One region of the Klebsiella sp. NPDC088457 genome, then DNA from elsewhere that is predicted to be linked to it. Evidence: predicted binding sites of a transcription regulator. Region 1 holds the regulator's gene; each other region holds the start of a gene.
The links. Region 1 encodes Fur, which represses iron uptake genes when iron is present. Its sites were predicted from a motif close to ATAATAATGAGAACNACTATCAA; they were not measured.
Positions count from the first base shown of each region.

Region 2: ACI2JR_RS14725 (TonB-dependent receptor domain-containing protein) is a predicted target of Fur. The motif match lies at 2,079-2,101, and genes of this name have one in related genera.
Region 3: ACI2JR_RS16810 (TonB-dependent siderophore receptor) is a predicted target of Fur. The motif match lies at 3,166-3,188, and genes of this name have one in related genera.

Region 1 is NZ_JBJDNH010000011.1:601-6,245, reverse strand. Features, by position in the region: gene ACI2JR_RS08915 (Gfo/Idh/MocA family protein) at 1-133, shown strand, start outside; gene ACI2JR_RS08910 (substrate-binding domain-containing protein) at 176-1,192, opposite strand; gene ACI2JR_RS08905 (phytanoyl-CoA dioxygenase family protein) at 1,337-2,482, shown strand; gene fur (ferric iron uptake transcriptional regulator) at 2,545-2,997, opposite strand; gene fldA (flavodoxin FldA) at 3,290-3,820, opposite strand; gene ybfE (LexA regulated protein) at 3,970-4,263, opposite strand; gene ybfF (esterase) at 4,397-5,170, opposite strand; gene seqA (replication initiation negative regulator SeqA) at 5,354-5,645, shown strand, end outside.
Region 2 is NZ_JBJDNH010000021.1:7,578-13,222, reverse strand. Features, by position in the region: gene sitC (iron/manganese ABC transporter permease subunit SitC) at 1-359, shown strand, start outside; gene sitD (iron/manganese ABC transporter permease subunit SitD) at 353-1,195, shown strand; gene ACI2JR_RS14735 (nitrous oxide-stimulated promoter family protein) at 1,270-1,614, opposite strand; gene ACI2JR_RS14730 (SelT/SelW/SelH family protein) at 1,690-1,980, opposite strand; gene ACI2JR_RS14725 (TonB-dependent receptor domain-containing protein) at 2,210-4,582, shown strand; gene ACI2JR_RS14720 (hemin-degrading factor) at 4,707-5,645, shown strand, end outside.
Region 3 is NZ_JBJDNH010000025.1:27,378-33,022, forward strand. Features, by position in the region: gene mfd (transcription-repair coupling factor) at 1-282, shown strand, start outside; gene ACI2JR_RS16795 (L,D-transpeptidase family protein) at 455-1,417, shown strand; gene bhsA (multiple stress resistance protein BhsA) at 1,911-2,168, opposite strand; gene ACI2JR_RS16805 (TetR/AcrR family transcriptional regulator) at 2,422-3,057, shown strand; gene ACI2JR_RS16810 (TonB-dependent siderophore receptor) at 3,317-5,503, shown strand; gene ACI2JR_RS16815 (glycine zipper 2TM domain-containing protein) at 5,552-5,645, opposite strand, start outside.

The DNA.
Region 1 (5,645 bases):
GCAGCAGGCGCTCAGCGTGACGGGGGCCGCCGTACCGCAGGTATATGATGGGCTTAAAGGCGTGGCGTTTGTCGATGCGGTTGTCGACAGCCATGAGCAGGGATCGGTGTGGGTCACGCCAGCATACCGCTGAGGCGACGTGGATGCGCATTCTTCACCGAGTGCGCATCTTCCTTCAGGTATACATATTGAACCGGGTGATGATGTTGATCCGCGAATAGGGTTTGAGCGAGTCGGCCTCAGAGATAAAACCATGGAAGGCCAGCAGGGAGCGGAATGCGGTTTGCGCATCCAGCTGCAGATTGTGTTCTATCAGCGCATCGATTTTCCCCGCCTGCATCAGAGCCCGGTTTTCCCGGTCAAAATCATGGCCGATAAAGGTCTTTATGCGTCTGTTTCGCTCCGCGAAGGCGCGGATAATTCCCGCGTTGCCGCCGCCGACGGTATAGACCGCTTCGGTATGCGGATGAGCATCAAGGTACTGGCACAGACATGCGTACATCTGATGGTCAATTCCCAATCCGCCGGCGACGACATTGACGCTGTTGCGCGGGGCAAACTGTTCAATTCCGGAGATAAATCCGGCAATACGCTCCCGCTCACCGATGAAGTCGTTGCTGCCGGTGACGGCTGCAATTTGGGTACTGTCGGCGCCCAGCCATTTTGACATCAAAAATGCCGCGGCTTGGCCCGCATCAACATTATCCATACCGATGTAGCGCAGACGGGCGCTGGACGGAATATCGGTCACGATGGTGACAACCGGAACGCGGCGTTTGAGCAATGCATCGATGGTGGGGACCAGAGAGGGAGAGTTCATGGCCTTTAAAATCACGCCGTGGCTGCTGAGCGCGCTTTTTTTCAGCAGCGCGTTCATCTCTCGCTCGCTGATGTCTTCGTAACAGTGGAAGCGAAGTTGAATGCGAAAGGGGTTGAAGCTGGCTAACTGGCTGCTGAGCGCCTCCCTGACCAGCTCGCTGAAGCGTTCCGGGGTATGCATGATGACGTCGAAATAGAGCGTTCTCCCCTGGGCGAGCCCGGACTTTTGCAGCAGTTCCAGATCGGCCAGCGCCTGCTGAATACGATGCAGCGTTTGCGGGTGTACCTGCCCCCGATTATGTAGCGCCCGATCGATCGTGGCGAGACTCAGTCCTGACTGAGCGGCTATCTGCTTTTGGGTAAATTTTGGCATCGATCACATGAGGTTTTTATGAGGTGTTTTTGAGGTTCTTGATGTGGAGTCTAGCTGCTAAGTTATTTCTTAACAACGTTCGTTTTCGAGACGTTGAACAAAAAAATAATATCCCTCTGTCCCCATTATCCCGTGGAGCTGCTCATGACATCGCAATATTTTATCCGACCCGAACGGGCCTCAGTTGAGGATTTCAACACCTTCTGCCAGCAGCAGGTTAACAGGCAAGACTATCCGCTGGTCAGCGAAGTCGCAGAAGAAATCCTGATTTACGACCATGATGTATTAGCGCAGGCCGCGGCGGCCAATAAGCATGCGGTATTAAGTGAGCTGCATCAGGGGCTGTCTTACGGTCCCGGAGTGCTGGTGGTGCGCGGGCTTTATCAGGATATGGATGTCATCGACCGCGCCTCTGAGGTGTTCGAGACCATCATGGCCGATGAGTCTCGCACCCGGGTTCAGGCCGATCATTTTTCACGCGCCGGTAATAATGGCCGGATCTGGAATGCGTTACAAAAGCTGGCGGAGCGTAGCCCGCGGACCTTCTGTGACTACTATGCCAACGAAATGCTGGGGTTAATTTGTCAGGCGTGGCTGGGGCCCGCGTGGAGCATGACCTCCCAGGTTAATCAGGTTCGTCCTGGCGGAGAGGCGCAGCAGCCCCATCGCGATTATCATCTCGGCTTTCAGCAGAGCGAGTTTGTTGCAGAGTTTCCCATTTCGGTGCAGATCCTGTCGCAGTATTTGACCCTACAAGGGGCGGTTGCGCATAGCGATATGCCGCTGGCGTCGGGGCCGACGCGCCTGCTGCCGTTTTCGCATCAGTATGAGCTCGGCTATATGGCCTACCGTCAGCCGGCGTTCGTCGACTACTTTAACCAGCATTACGTGCAGCTGCCGTTGCAAAAAGGCGACGGGCTGTTTTTTAACCCGGCGCTGTTTCATGCCGCCGGGAACAACACGACCGCTGACTGGATTCGTACCGCTAATCTTTTGCAGGTCTCCTCGGCGTTCGGCGTGCCGATGGAAGATGTGAACCATGAACGGGTGCTGAAAAAAATCTATCCGCAGCTTCAGCACGGACAATATCGCGCGGGAGATTTTCAGGCGCTGATTGCCGTGGCTGCCCGGGGTTACTCATTCCCGACGAATCTTGATACCGATCCGCCGTTAGGGGGAATGGTGCCGAAAACTCAGCAGACATTGGTGCTCGAAGCGCTTGACAATAACTGGGATGAGGAACAGTTTGCCCACGCCCTGGATGAGCATACCGCACGAAGAAAAGGGTAGGCCTCCGGGCATAAAAAAAGCCAACCTGCCGGTTGGCTTTTTGCTGTTTGCACTACGGGAAATTATTTTTCCACCGCGTCGTGCGCGTGTTCATCTTCGCGGCAGTCGCCTTCTGCACAGTGGCCGTACAGGTACAGACTGTGGTTGGTCAGACGGATGCCGTGGCGGTGGGCAATTTCACGCTGACGCGCTTCGATAGACTCATCGCTGAATTCGATCACTTTGCCACAATCGAGGCAGATAAGGTGATCGTGATGATGCTGTTGGGTCAGTTCGAAGACAGATTTGCCGCCTTCGAAGTTGTGGCGGGTAACAATGCCGGCATCATCAAACTGGTTCAGTACGCGATAAACAGTAGCGAGACCAATTTCTTCACCCATGTCGATCAGGCGCTTGTATAAATCTTCCGCACTGACGTGATGGTTATCCGGTTCCTGCAGGACTTCCAGGATTTTTAATCGTGGAAGTGTGACTTTCAGGCCAGCCTTCTTTAATGCGGTATTGTTGTCAGTCATGCGGAATCTGTCCTGTTGCTAAACGATCTACTTCCATCAGCGGAAGTAATACAGAGAATCACCCGATGCAATGCGTCTCATTATAGAACTGCCATCGTTAAATGAAAACTGCAAGTATTGGGCCTTGTATGCTGTCAAAAACGAGGTATCAGCTACAAACTGTGTCACCTGACCTCGTTAAATCAGAGGACATTGTACAGATATGTGATTAAAAGTTAAAAACTTGTAGCTATTAGTTTGATTGCTTCTATCTATTAATACGGCGAAACTTAACGGTAACGCCGCTTAATTATCAGGCGTTTTTGATTTCTTCGAGGTGCAGCTCGTCAGAAATCTGTTTAACCCATTGGCTGACGCGTTCGTTGGTCAGCTCCGGCTGGCGGTCTTCATCGATAGCCAGACCGACGAAGTGATCGTCATCCGCCAGGCCCTTAGAGGCTTCGAAGTGGTAGCCAGCAGTCGGCCAGTGGCCAACGATGGTCGCGCCGCGCGGTTCGATGATATCGCGAATGGTACCCAGCGCATCACAGAAGTATTCGGCATAATCTTCCTGATCGCCACAGCCAAACAGCGCCGCCAGCTTACCGTTGAAATCGACCTCTTCCAGCGTCGGGAAGAAATCATCCCAGTCGCACTGGGCTTCACCGTAGTACCAGGTTGGGATACCGAGCAGCAGAATGTCGTAGGCTTGTAGATCTTCTTTGCTGCTCTTGGCAATGTCGTGAACATCAGCAACATCTTTACCAAGCTGTTTTTGAATCATTTTTGCAATATTTTCGGTGTTGCCAGTGTCGCTGCCAAAAAAGATGCCGATGATTGCCATGAGTAAAATAACCTCTTGAAACTTAATGATGTGGTAGTGGCGTAATGCCCGCAGATAACGGCAATCATAGCAGAACAGGGGAGGGCGCGGAAACAGCAATCACGCCCGACTGCACACTCTGCTACATGAAAGCGTGTTTTTGAGGATTTTTAGACTTTATCCTGGCTGTGCAGGGTCGCCAGCTGGCGCATCAGCATCTCTTCGATCAAATCGCTGCGGTTCATATTGCGGGCTTCCGCCAGCTCATTGAGCGCATCAACGGCCTCGGCGTTAAGTTTTAACTCCACGCGCTTCAGGCCGCGAACCTTGTCGCGTTTGAGCTGATTGCGTTTGTTTATGCGCAGCTGTTCATCGCGCGAAAGCGGATTGGTCTTTGGTCTACCCGGGCGACGCTCGGTTGCGAACAAATCTAATGTCGTACGGTCCGTTTGTTCTTTTGCCATGATTCAGAGTGACTTCGGGGAAACAAGTTGCCGGGCTATAGCCGACACAGATAGCGCGCCATAATACATCAGGCGAACCGCTGCGCCAACGACCACGGGCATTCTGCCGCGCGGTCGGGCAGTTTTTAGCCAGTTACGCCGCTAAAGAGCCGAGATAGCGGCGAATTGCGCGCAATACGGCTTCAGGTTTCTCCGCATGCACCCAGTGACCGGCGCCGGCAATGACGTGCGCCCGCGCCTGCGGGAACTGCGCCAGCAGCGGGGCGCGATATTCATCGGTCACGTAGGGGGAGTTGCCTCCGGGAATGAACAGCGCCGGATGGGGCCAGGCGGGCACGGTTTGCCAGCCCACGATGTGCGGGTATTGATCCCACAATACCGGGACGTTGAAGCGCCACTGGCCATCCACGAAGGATTTCAGCAGAAACTGAATCACGCCTTCTTCCTGCAGATGCTCTCTCATCACCGCCGCCGCCTGCTGGCGAGAGCTGGCCCCGGCGGCGGTTACGGCATTAATGGCGGTAAAAATTTCATCATGGCGGCGTATATGATAGTCCACCGGGGCAATATCAATCGCCACCAGGCCAGCGATGCGCTCCGGCGCCAGGGCGCTGAGGGCCATCACCGCTTTACCGCCCATCGAGTGACCAATAAAGGTCGCTTTTTCGATCTGGCGATCGTCAAGGGTATCGAGCAGATCCTGGGCCATCGCCGGGTAGGTCATCTCCGGCGAACGGGGGGAAAGACCGTGGTTGCGCATATCGACCTGCAAAATATCGTAGCCGGCGACCAGGTCGCGAGCGAGGATGCCCAGGTTGTCGAGGCTGCCAAACAGGCCGTGGACCAGGACGACAGGGGAATTATTGTGCGGGTTTTGTGCAGATTGCGCTCGGCTATTTAATTTCATGGCAAAGTTCTTTTTTTCGCTCCGTCGGGTTAGGGTATTATGTTGGACATTCTGCCATTCGGCTGCAAGACCCAGAGCTATCTGAGTTTTACCGCCATCCTGGTTTGACGCTATCCGCGGTCAGGATTTGTCCTTATAATCCTGACAACTTGTATTCAGAATAAGATATCGTACTGGATTAAGATGAAAACAATTGAAGTTGATGATGATCTCTATCGCTATATTGCCAGCCACACCCAGCATATCGGCGAGAGTGCATCCGACATTTTACGGCGCATGCTGAAATTTTCCGCCGTTTCCCAGCCTGCTGCACCGGTGGCGAAATCCGCCCTGGCCCCGGCAGCGACGCCTGCCGTAGAGGTGAAGCCCGCGAATCCGGCGAAAGATAAAGTCCGCGCGATGCGCGAGCTGCTGTTATCTGATGAATACGCCGAACAAAAACGCGCGGTAAACCGCTTTATGCTGGTATTGACTA
Region 2 (5,645 bases), on a different contig from region 1:
CCCGCTCCATCGGTCTGAATACCGGCGCGCTCAAGCTGCTGTTCTTCACCCTGCTGGCGGCCTGTACCGTCGCGGCGCTGCAAACGGTGGGCGCCTTTCTGGTCATTTGCCTGGTGGTCACCCCCGGCGCGACGGCCTGGCTGTTGACCGACCGCTTCCCGCGTCTGCTGGCCATTGCGGTCGCCATCGGTAGCCTGACCAGCTTTTTCGGCGCCTGGCTCAGCTACTATCTCGACGGCGCGACCGGCGGTATTATCGTCGTGGCGCAGACCCTGCTGTTTTTAATCACCTTCGTTTTCGCGCCGAAGCATGGCCTGCTGGCCAGCCGCCGTCGCGCCAGGGAGGCCTCATGCTGCTGAACTCGCTTCTTGAACCCTTCCAGTTTTCATTTATGGTCAACGCCATGCTGGTGTCGGTTATCGTCGCCGTCCCCTGCGCGCTGCTGTCGGTGTTCCTGGTGTTGAAAGGCTGGGCGTTGATGGGCGATGCCATGAGTCACGCGGTGTTTCCCGGAGTGGTGGTGGCGTACATTATCGGTATTCCGTTCGCTATCGGCGCCTTTATCGCCGGGCTCTTCTGCGCCATCGCCACCGGTTATCTCGACGATAACAGCCGCATTAAGCGCGATACGATTATGGGGATTGTCTTTTCCGGGATGTTTGGCGCCGGTCTGGTGCTGTATGTCGCCATTCAGTCTGAAGTCCATCTCGACCATATTCTGTTCGGCGATATGCTGGGGATTTCCGCCAGCGATATCGGGCAAACATCGGCGATAGCGCTGCTTATTGCGGCGATTATTGGGCTGAAATGGCGCGACTTTCTGCTGCACGCCTTCGATCCGCATCAGGCGAAAGCCAGCGGATTGCGCTGCGGCGTACTGCACTATGGGCTGCTGTGCATGATCGCCCTGACCATCGTGGCGACGCTAAAATCGGTAGGGATTATCCTGTCGATCTCGCTGCTGATTGCCCCCGGCGCCATTGCCCTGCTGCTTACCCGGCGTTTCATCAGCGCGCTGCTGCTGGCGGTGGGCATCGCCGTCAGCTGTTCTTTTGCCGGCGTCTGGCTGTCGTTTTATCTCGACAGCGCCCCGGCGCCGACGATTGTGGTGCTGTTTACCGTGCTGTTTGTCATCACCTTTATTGCGACGTCAATACGTGACCATAAGACGGAGGCGTATTCGGGCGGCCTGTAGGCCGGGTAAACGCGATGGTAGCCCGGCCAAGCGCAGCGTCGGGTGACGAAGCGCAGAGTTCGCTCCCGCAGCGGCTACTTTTTCGGCCGGTATTTCTCCGGGAGTTCGGGAACCGGGCGTTTATCATCCAGCAGATGGCGCAAGGTGAGTATCGGGTGACGCCAGAGCATCCGCGGCCCCGCCCAGCGCATGATCTGCTTCATCTCTTCGCGTTTCGCCGGCTGGTAGCAGTGCACCGGGCACTGCTTACAGGCCGGTTTCTCTTCGCCAAAAATACATTTATCCAGTCGCTTATCGGCGTAGGCGTTGAGTGCCAGATAGTGCTCCACATCGGCCTGCGCCTGCGGGCAGCGCCGCTGATAGAGCGCGATCATGCGGCGAATAGTCTTTTTTTCACGATCGATACGTTTCCCCGCCATGGCCCCTCCTCACCATTAAAGATGCAGAAATAATACACCTTTAAAGGGCGTGACGCAGCCGTTTTTCCCGGCGGCTTATATCGGGTCAGCCGGCTTATCCACGTGGCCCAGCGATTTTTCCGGGAAGCAGACATCGCGCACCCGGCGCTTCAGCTCGGCGGCATCCGGGAAACCGTTATCCTGTTTGCGCTCCCAGACGGTCACCTCCCCTGCGGTAATGGTGAAGATCCCCCCGGTGCCGGGGACCAGCGTCACCGAGCCAATATCGGTACTGAAGGTGTGCAGCAGCTCCTGAGCCATCCAGCTGGCGCGCAGCATCCAGTTACATTGTGAGCAGTAGGTGATGGTAATGGCTTGCTTACTCATAGTGCTTTCTTACCCCGATTATCAGGATCGTTAATTTTTAAGCCGAATTGTAATCAAATTTATGAATAAAAAATGGAGATTTGATGATTTTGTTGCAAATAGAAATGGTTATCATTAGTATTCGCAAAAAAAGGAATGAGTCCATCCACGAAGGGAAATAACGGGGTGAATCGACAACTCTGGAAGTAACGCGTGAGCCGATACTAATAATGATCAAGGCGTGGCTACTATGTATAAATCCACTCAATCACCGGCCTGGTTTAAGAAAAGCCTGCTGGTGACTTCGTTGCTCGCAGCAATGTATCAGACCACCGCCGGGGCGGCTGATACCACCAGCACCACAGCTCCTACCAACGAGACTTTAGCCGATACCAGCGAACAGATGACGGTGACGGCGCCCGCTCCTGCGCTCAAAGCAGGCAGCGAGCATTCGGTAAGCGCTCAGGAGCTACAGGATAAAGGCGCCAAAGATTTTGGTTCCATCATGCGGTATGAACCCCTTATCAGCGCCACCGGCGCCAGCGGCGGCTCGGGTAATGGCAAAAGCGGCTTCGACCGCGGCGGCTATACCGGGTACAACATTCGCGGTATGGAAAGCAACCGCGTCGGCATCGACGTCGACGGCATCGCCCAGCCGGACGCTACCGGCCGTAGCTATGTGAGTCGCGCCGGCCTCAACACCTTCGGCATCGGCCGTGATTACATCGACCCATATATGTACGGCAGCGTCGATATTCAGTCCGGCGCCACCTCCACCGAAACCGCCAACAGTTCGATTGGCGGTAACGTCTCCTTCCGCCCCAAATCGGCGGATGATTATCTGCGTCCGGGCAAAACCAGCGCCTTTGGTTACCAGAGCGGCTACGATTCCGCGGACCGCAGCTGGCACAACGGCGTCACGGTGGCCGGCGGCGATGAGACCCTGCGCGGGATCTTCGTCTACAGCCGCCGCGACGGTCAGGAAACGGAAAATAACAGCGGCACGGTAGATGCTTACCCGGCCAACTGGCACTCCGATGCGTTTATGGCCTCCGGGATCTGGCAACCGAACGACGAACATAAGTTCACCAGCACCTTCGATTACTACCATAAAACTAACCATACTCATTACGACACCTGGGATAACAGCGGTAACAGCACGATTGGCGATGCCACCCAGACCAGCCAGACCCGCCGCTGGGGGCTGAGCCTGAAAGACGACTGGACGCCGCTGAATGACTATATCGACAGCGTCTCAACCAAAGTCTACTACCAGCATACCGAAGCCCACGACTGGACCTGGATGCCGGACAGCACCACCGGTTCGATGGAGACGGTCAATTCCAACTATGATACCGACACCTGGGGCTTCCAGACCGCGCTGGCGAAATCCGTGGGCCGCCACGACCTGAGCGCCGGTTTTAACGCCAGCACCACGAAAACCCAGCGCCCGTTCAGCCAGTCGCCGATCCCGAGCATCTACAGCGAAATCATGCAGCCGGAAGCGGACAGCCGCGGCTACACCGTCGCCGGCTTCGTACAGGATAAGATCAACTTCGATCTCGATAGCCACAACTTCGCCGTCATTCCCGGCGTGCGCGTGGTGCATCAGTCCACCAAACCGGAGAACCTCTCCGACCTGACCGCCAACAGCAGCGTCTTGAGCGAATCTTCGGTGGCTACTCTGTACGGCAAGAATTCCGACACCCAGGTTCTGCCCTCGTTGACCTTCCAGTACGACATCGCCCCACGCCTGATGACCTACCTGCAGTACCAGCGTGGCGCGCAGTTCCCGAACGCCAGCCAGCTGTACGGTTCCTGGAACCTTGGCTCCAGCTATGCCGGAAGTCAGCAGTATGCGCTGATCGGTAATACCGACCTGAAAACAGAAACCAGCGATAACTTCGAATGGGGCATGAAGGGCGAAGTCACGGAAGGCATTACTATGCGTACCGCGCTGTTCTACAACAGCTACAAGAACTTTATCGCCTATACCCGCTATACCCGCGCCAACAACCCGGCGGAGTTCGCCAACGTTCCATCGAACATCTACACCATCTATCAGGCGGAAAACCGCGACAAAGCCTATATCTACGGCGGCGAAATCAGCGCTAAATTCAACTTTGGCACCTGGTTTGAAGAGGTTAACGGTTTGAGCGCGACGCTGGCCTATGGCTATAGCGAAGGGAAATCGAAATCCAGCTACAGCGGCGACAAATATGTCGACCTCGATAGCGTCGCCCCGATGAAAGCGATCGCCGGCGTGGCATGGGATGACCCGGCGAAACGCTACGGTACCGCCCTGACCGCGACCTTTGTTAAAGGCAAGCGGGCGACCGCGACCAACCGGGAGAGCTATAACAATACCGGTTCCGCCATTACCGACTCCACCAGCGAATATATGCGTGTACCTGGCTACGGCATGCTGGACTGGACAGCCTGGTGGCAGGTGGCGAAAAACGTGCGGCTGAACGGCGGCGTTTACAACATCACCGATCGTAAATACTGGGATTATCTGAGCAGCCGCAACATTGAGACCGCCACCAATCAGGACGCTAACGACAAAGCGCTGGCGGTGATGCCTGGCCGGACCTGGCAGCTGGGGGTCAACGTCGATTTCTGATCGCGCTAATAAGAGAGCCAATAGCTTTCAGGATGCAGCCCCCCCTGCATTTTGCAAGAGATGGGCATAAACCTGCACCCCGGCCCCCGGCCGGGGAAACTCATCGTAGAGAAGGATGTGAATCATGCAAGACGTTCAACAGCCACACAACCCGCTATGGCAGCGCTATCTGACGACTAAAGCACAGTCTTCCGCGAAATACGCCCGCGATATCGCCGCCGCAATGGGGATTAGCGAAGCGGAATTAACCGCCGCCCGCGTGGGCCACGACGCCATACGCCTGCAGGACGACGTGCGGGCCATCATCGCCGCGCTGGAGAAGGTTGGCGAAACCAAATGCATCTGCCGGAATGAATATGCGGTACATGAGCAGGTGGGCCAGTTTACCCACCAGCACCTCAGCGGCCACGCCGGGCTGGTACTGAACCCGCGCGCGCTCGATCTGCGCCTGTTCCTCAGCCAGTGGGCCAGCGCCTTCCACCTGAGCGATAACGGCCGCCAGAGCATCCAGTTCTTTGACCCGCACGGCGACGCGCTGCTGAAAGTCTATGCCACCAGCCAAACCGATATGGCGGCGTGGGATACGCTGCTTGCCGAACATAGCCAAACCGAGCCGGCAGCGCTGACCATTCGACCGGCCGATGCCGCCCGCTATGCCGATACCGCCGATGGCGCGGCGCTGGAAAGCGAATGGCGCGCGATGACCGACGTCCATCAGTTCTTCGGCCTGTTGAGAAAATATAACCTCTCTCGTCAGCAGGCTTTCCGCCTGGTCGGCGACGACCTTGCCTGCCGGGTTGACAATGAGGCCCTGCCCCGCCTGCTGGAAACCATCCGCGAAGCGGGGAATGAAATCATGATCTTCGTCGGTAACCGCGGCTGCGTGCAAATTTTCACCGGCGCCCTCGAAAAACTGGTGCCGATGCGCGGCTGGCTCAATATTTTCAACCCCACCTTTACCCTGCATCTGCGCGAAGACAGCATTGACGAAATCTGGGTGACGCGGAAACCGACCGCGGATGGCCACGTGACCAGCGTTGAGCTGTTTGCCCAGGACGGGACG
Region 3 (5,645 bases), on a different contig from region 1:
GCGGCGAGAAACCTGCTGGATATCGCCCGTCTGCGTCAGCAGGCGCAGAAACTCGGGATTCGTAAGCTGGAAGGCAATGAAAAAGGTGGAGTGATTGAGTTCAACGAGAAGAACAACGTCAACCCGGTGTGGCTGATTGGCCTGCTGCAAAAACAACCGCAGCACTTCCGTCTGGATGGCCCAACGCGGCTGAAGTTTATGCAGGATCTCGGCGAGCGTAAAACGCGGATGGAGTGGGTGCGTCAGTTTATGCGTCAGTTAGAAGAGAACGCCGCCGCATAATCTCCGCGAAGGATACGGCGTTTTCTGCCGTATCCTTTTCTTTCCGCCAGCCCTCCTGCATCGACACATCTGGTAAACTTTACAAATATTTTGCAATTCACCAGGATTTCCCCACATCCTCGCCACGATAATTGATGTCTGTTTCCGCATAAAAAATAATCCCTTACTGATTATGATAATCTCTATATCGCGTATTTCACTCTGGCTGGCGACGATCGCCGTCGCCGCCTTACTGGCGCTCCCCGCGCGCGCCAACACCTGGCCTTTACCGCCCCCCGGTAGCCGGGTTGTCGGGCAAAACCAGTTTCATGTCGTGCAGAATAACGGCGGCTCGCTGGAAGCCATCGCCAAAAAGTACAACGTCGGCTTTCTGGCGTTGCTGCAGGCGAACCCTGGCGTCGACCCCTATGTTCCGCGTGCCGGGAGCGTGCTGACGATTCCGCTCCAGACTCTGCTGCCGGATGCGCCGCGCGAAGGTCTGGTTATTAATCTCGCCGAGCTACGGCTCTATTATTACCCACCGGGCAAAAACGAGGTCACCGTCTACCCTATCGGTATCGGCCAGCTGGGCGGCGACACCCTGACGCCGACGATGGTCACCACCGTCTCCGACAAGCGGGCTAACCCGACGTGGACGCCAACCGCCAATATTCGGGCACGTTATAAAGCAATGGGGATTGAGTTACCCGCCGTGGTGCCTGCCGGGCCGGATAACCCGATGGGCCATCACGCCATTCGTCTCGCGGCTTACGGCGGGGTCTACTTGCTGCACGGCACCAATGCCGACTTCGGCATCGGCATGCGCGTGAGCTCCGGCTGCATCCGCCTGCGCGACGACGACATCAAGACCCTGTTTAATAAAGTTACCTCAGGGACTAAGGTCAATATCATCAACACGCCGGTGAAGGTGTCCGTTGAGCCGGACGGGACGCGGCTGGTCGAGATCCATCAGCCGTTGTCCAAACGCCTGGACGACGATCCGCAGACCTTGCCGATTATCCTGAACAGCGCGATGGAAGCCTTTAAGCAGGCATCGGGGACGAATCAGGAAGTGATGAACCGCGCCATCGAGCTGCGCTCAGGGATGCCGGTTGACGTTACCCGCCACCATCGCGGCAGCGAATATGCGCTGTAAGCGCGTCATGGTGGAAATAAAAAACCGCGCTTGAGGCTAATGCCGGTCGGATGGACAAAAGTTTTTGAACGACGTTGACGTCGCCCCCGAAGGGGTGAGCCCCAGGGTCGGGTGAAACCGGCCCCGGGCCGTTCACCTGCACCGCCGGAAACAGAAATATGCGGGACTCATGGTGAATGGAATATTCCACATCACGAACCACAAATACTATGCTTCGCCCAAACCACCGTTTACCGGCATCACGCAAGCCCACAACAAACCATAAAAATATGCCGGCCATTTTAAGTGGCCAGCATGACCCGTTAAGGCGTTTTTTTATGGGTATAAAACGAACAGGTTAAACGATATGGCGACGCGTCGCGGAGCCCATAAAGGGGTGAGCTCCGCTTCGCGTCTGTGGCATAACAGGGGATAACGTACTGCTTACTTACCGCGCGCTGATAAAGGGGTCAGGGCGCGTTTTGTCAGTGGCATGACAGGGGGACAACGACACTTATTTGTAGATAACCGCGGTCCCGTGCAGGGTGTTAGGACCGGTTACGGAAGTAATACGGAAAGAGGTGGCGCCCATTTCTTCCGCTTTCTGCGCCAGCTGGTCTTCCAGCGAGCCCAGGTTAGTCCCGGCAGAGGCGGAAACGGTACCAATTTTATGTTGGCCAGCCGGAGTGGATTGCACTTCAACGGCAGCAAAACTGGCGAAAGAGAGAGAGCTCAGCACGGCGGCTAGCGTCAGCGTTTTGATGTTTTTCATGATTATTATACCTATGCAGATGATTTTTTTAGTAGGGTCGCAAGAATTAACTTAACGATCGATAGGTAAATAATAATGTGACCTGCATCACACGTCAACAGATTTTTATAACGACCGTTCATTTATTCATAAACAACTTAAAATTCATATATATATGAATTATTTATTTTTGCGGGTTCTGTGCTGGTAGCCAGCAGCGTTTATTTTTATAATGCCCTTTCAACAAACCAACAAAGATAGGTACAGCGGCATCATGACAACTGACGTTCAAAGTTGCACAAAAAAAAGCCGTGGCCGACCTAAAGTGTTCGACAAGGAAGCGGCGCTGGATAAGGCCATGGCACTTTTCTGGCAACACGGCTACGAGGCAACTTCTCTTGCCGATCTGGTGGAGGCGACCGGGGCAAAAGCTCCGACGCTGTACGCTGAGTTCGTCAATAAGGAAGGGCTATTTCGCGCGGTCCTGGATCGCTATATTTCGCGTTTTGCCGCTAAACACGAAGCGCTGCTGTTTGCCGAGGAAAAATCGGTCGACCAGGCCTTGCGGGACTATTTCACCGCCATCGCCACCTGTTTCACCAGCAAAGATACGCCGGCGGGGTGCTTTATGATCAACACCTCGGCGGCGCTGGCTGCCTCTTCTACCGATATCGCCAATACGATTAAGTCCAGACACGCGATGCAGGAACAGACGCTGACCCGGTTCCTGCAGCAGCGGCAGCTGCGCGGCGAGCTGCCGGCAAACGGCGATGTGCGGCAGCTGGCGCAGTTCTTAAGCTGCGTCCTGCAGGGTATGTCTATCAGCGCGCGCGAAGGCGCTGATTTCGCTAAGCTGATGCAAATCGCCGAGACCACGCTGCGGCTGTGGCCCCAAATCCTCCAGCACTAATCTGCTTTGCCACCCGGTGGTAACCGCCATCGGGTTTGTCCCTTTCCTACGCCGTTAACCCCACTTTCTCTAATGTTTTCACATCGTTAGCTACGAATTTTGTTGTAAATGATATTGATAACAATAATCACTGCGTGCAGAATTCGCATTTAAGTTTTTCAGCTTATTTCAGGCTGTAACAATCGATGCCTTCCCGCATCGAGCATTAAAACAATATGACTTAAAACAACAATGCAGTTAACTCATAAAAGGAATGTGCATGAACAAGCGTCTCTGGGTGCTTAACCCACTGCTGCTCGCTACCGCCCTGCCCGTCTTTGGCGCACAGGCGGATGAAGAAAACCTCATCGTTAGCGCCAACCGTACCCACCGTACCGTCGCCGAGATGGCGCAAACGACCTGGGTTATCGAAGGCCAGGAAATTGAACAACAGGTTCAGGGCGGGAAAGAATTTAAAGATGTGCTGGCGCAGTTGATTCCAGGCATCGATGTCAGCAGCCAGGGGCGCACTAACTACGGAATGAACATGCGTGGACGGGCCATCGTGGTACTGATCGACGGCGTGCGCCTCAACTCCTCCCGTACCGATAGCCGCCAGCTCGACGCCATCGACCCGTTCAATATTGAGCATATCGAAGTCATTTCCGGCGCCACCTCGCTGTATGGCGGCGGCAGTACCGGCGGTCTGATTAATATCGTGACCAAAAAAGGCCAGCAGGAGCGCCATGTCGATCTGGAGCTCGGCGCTAAAAGCGGATTTGCCAACAGCAACGATCATGATGAGCGCGTGGCGGCGGCGGTGAGCGGCGGTACCGACCACGCTTCCGGGCGTTTATCGGTGGCTTATCAGCGCTTCGGCGGCTGGTACGATGGCAATAACGATGCGCTGGTCCTTGATAATACCCAAACCGGCCTGCAGCACTCCGACCGTCTGGACGTCATGGGCACCGGCACCATCGATATTGACGAAAACCGCCAGTTGCAGCTGGTCACTCAGTATTATAAAAGCCAGGGTGACGATTACGGCCTGTACCTCGGCAAGAACATGTCGGCAGTCACCGGCGACGGTAAAGCCTACACCACCGACGGTCTGAATTCCGACCGGGTGCCCAGCACCGAACGCCACCTGATTAGCCTGCAATATTCCGATGCCGACTTCTATGGTCAGAATCTGGTCAGCCAGGTCTATTATCGCGACGAATCGCTGACCTTCTATCCTTTCCCGACGCTAAGTAAAGGCGCCGTCAGCAGCTTCTCAGCGTCACAGCAGGATACCGACCAGTATGGCGCGAAAATCACCCTCAATAGCCAACCGCTGAACGGGTGGGACCTGACCTGGGGGCTCGACGCCGATCACGAAACCTTTAACGCTAACCAGATGTTCTTCGACCTCAACACATCGATGGCATCCGGCGGCCTGCACAACGATTCGATCTACACTACCGGCCGCTATCCGGGCTACAGCATCACCAACCTCGCGCCGTTCCTGCAAACCAGCTATGACCTCAACGATATCTTCACCCTCAGCGGCGGCGTGCGCTATCAGTGGACGGAGAACCGGGTGGATGATTTTGTCGGCTACGCGCAGCAGCAGGATGTCGCTAACGGAAAAGTGAACTCTGCCGATGCCATCCCGGGCGGCAAAACGGACTATGACAACTTCCTGTTTAACGCCGGGATTGTCGCCCATCTCACCGATCGTCAGCAGACCTGGTTTAACTTCTCGCAGGGCGTCGAGCTGCCGGATCCGGGGAAATACTACGGGATTGGTCAATACGGCGCGGCGGTCAACGGCAACTACCCTCTGCTGTCGAGCGTCAATGTCGGCGATTCGCCGCTGCAGGGGATCAAAGTTAACTCCTACGAACTGGGCTGGCGTTACACCGGTGATAACCTGCGTACGCAGCTGGCGGCCTATTACTCCACCTCGGATAAGACCATCGTCGTCAACCGCAGCGATATGACCATTGACGTCCAGTCTGACAAGCGGCGGATTTACGGCGTCGAAGGCGCGGTCGATTACTTCTTCGCGGATAGCGACTGGAGTACCGGGGCTAACTTCAACGTGCTGAAATCACAGGTGAAGAGTGACGGAAGCTGGCAGAAATGGGACGTCACCCTCGCCTCGCCATCGAAAGCCACCGCCTGGGTCGGCTGGGCGCCGGAGCCGTGGTCGCTGCGCGTGCAGACTCAGCAGGTCTTCGATATTAGCGATGCGGGCGGCAATAAGCTCGACGGTTACAACACCGTGGACTTTATCGGCAGCTATGCGTTGCCGGTAGGTAAGCTGACCTTTAGCATCGAAAACCTGCTGAATGAAGACTACGTCACCATCTGGGGCCAGCGCGCGCCGCTGCTGTACAGCCCGACCTACGGCAGTCCGTCTTTGTATGAATACAAAGGACGCGGGCGCACCTTTGGTCTGAACTATGCCGTGAGCTTCTGATAAAAAAAGCCCCTCAGCCTGAGGGGCTAATCGCATTCCACGTCTTTTTTACGCTTTGTTATTCAGAATGAGCTGGCCGTTGCTATCCAGCGGAATTTGCGTCCCGGGATCGTGCTCCATGCGGATTTTTCCCTGCTGATCG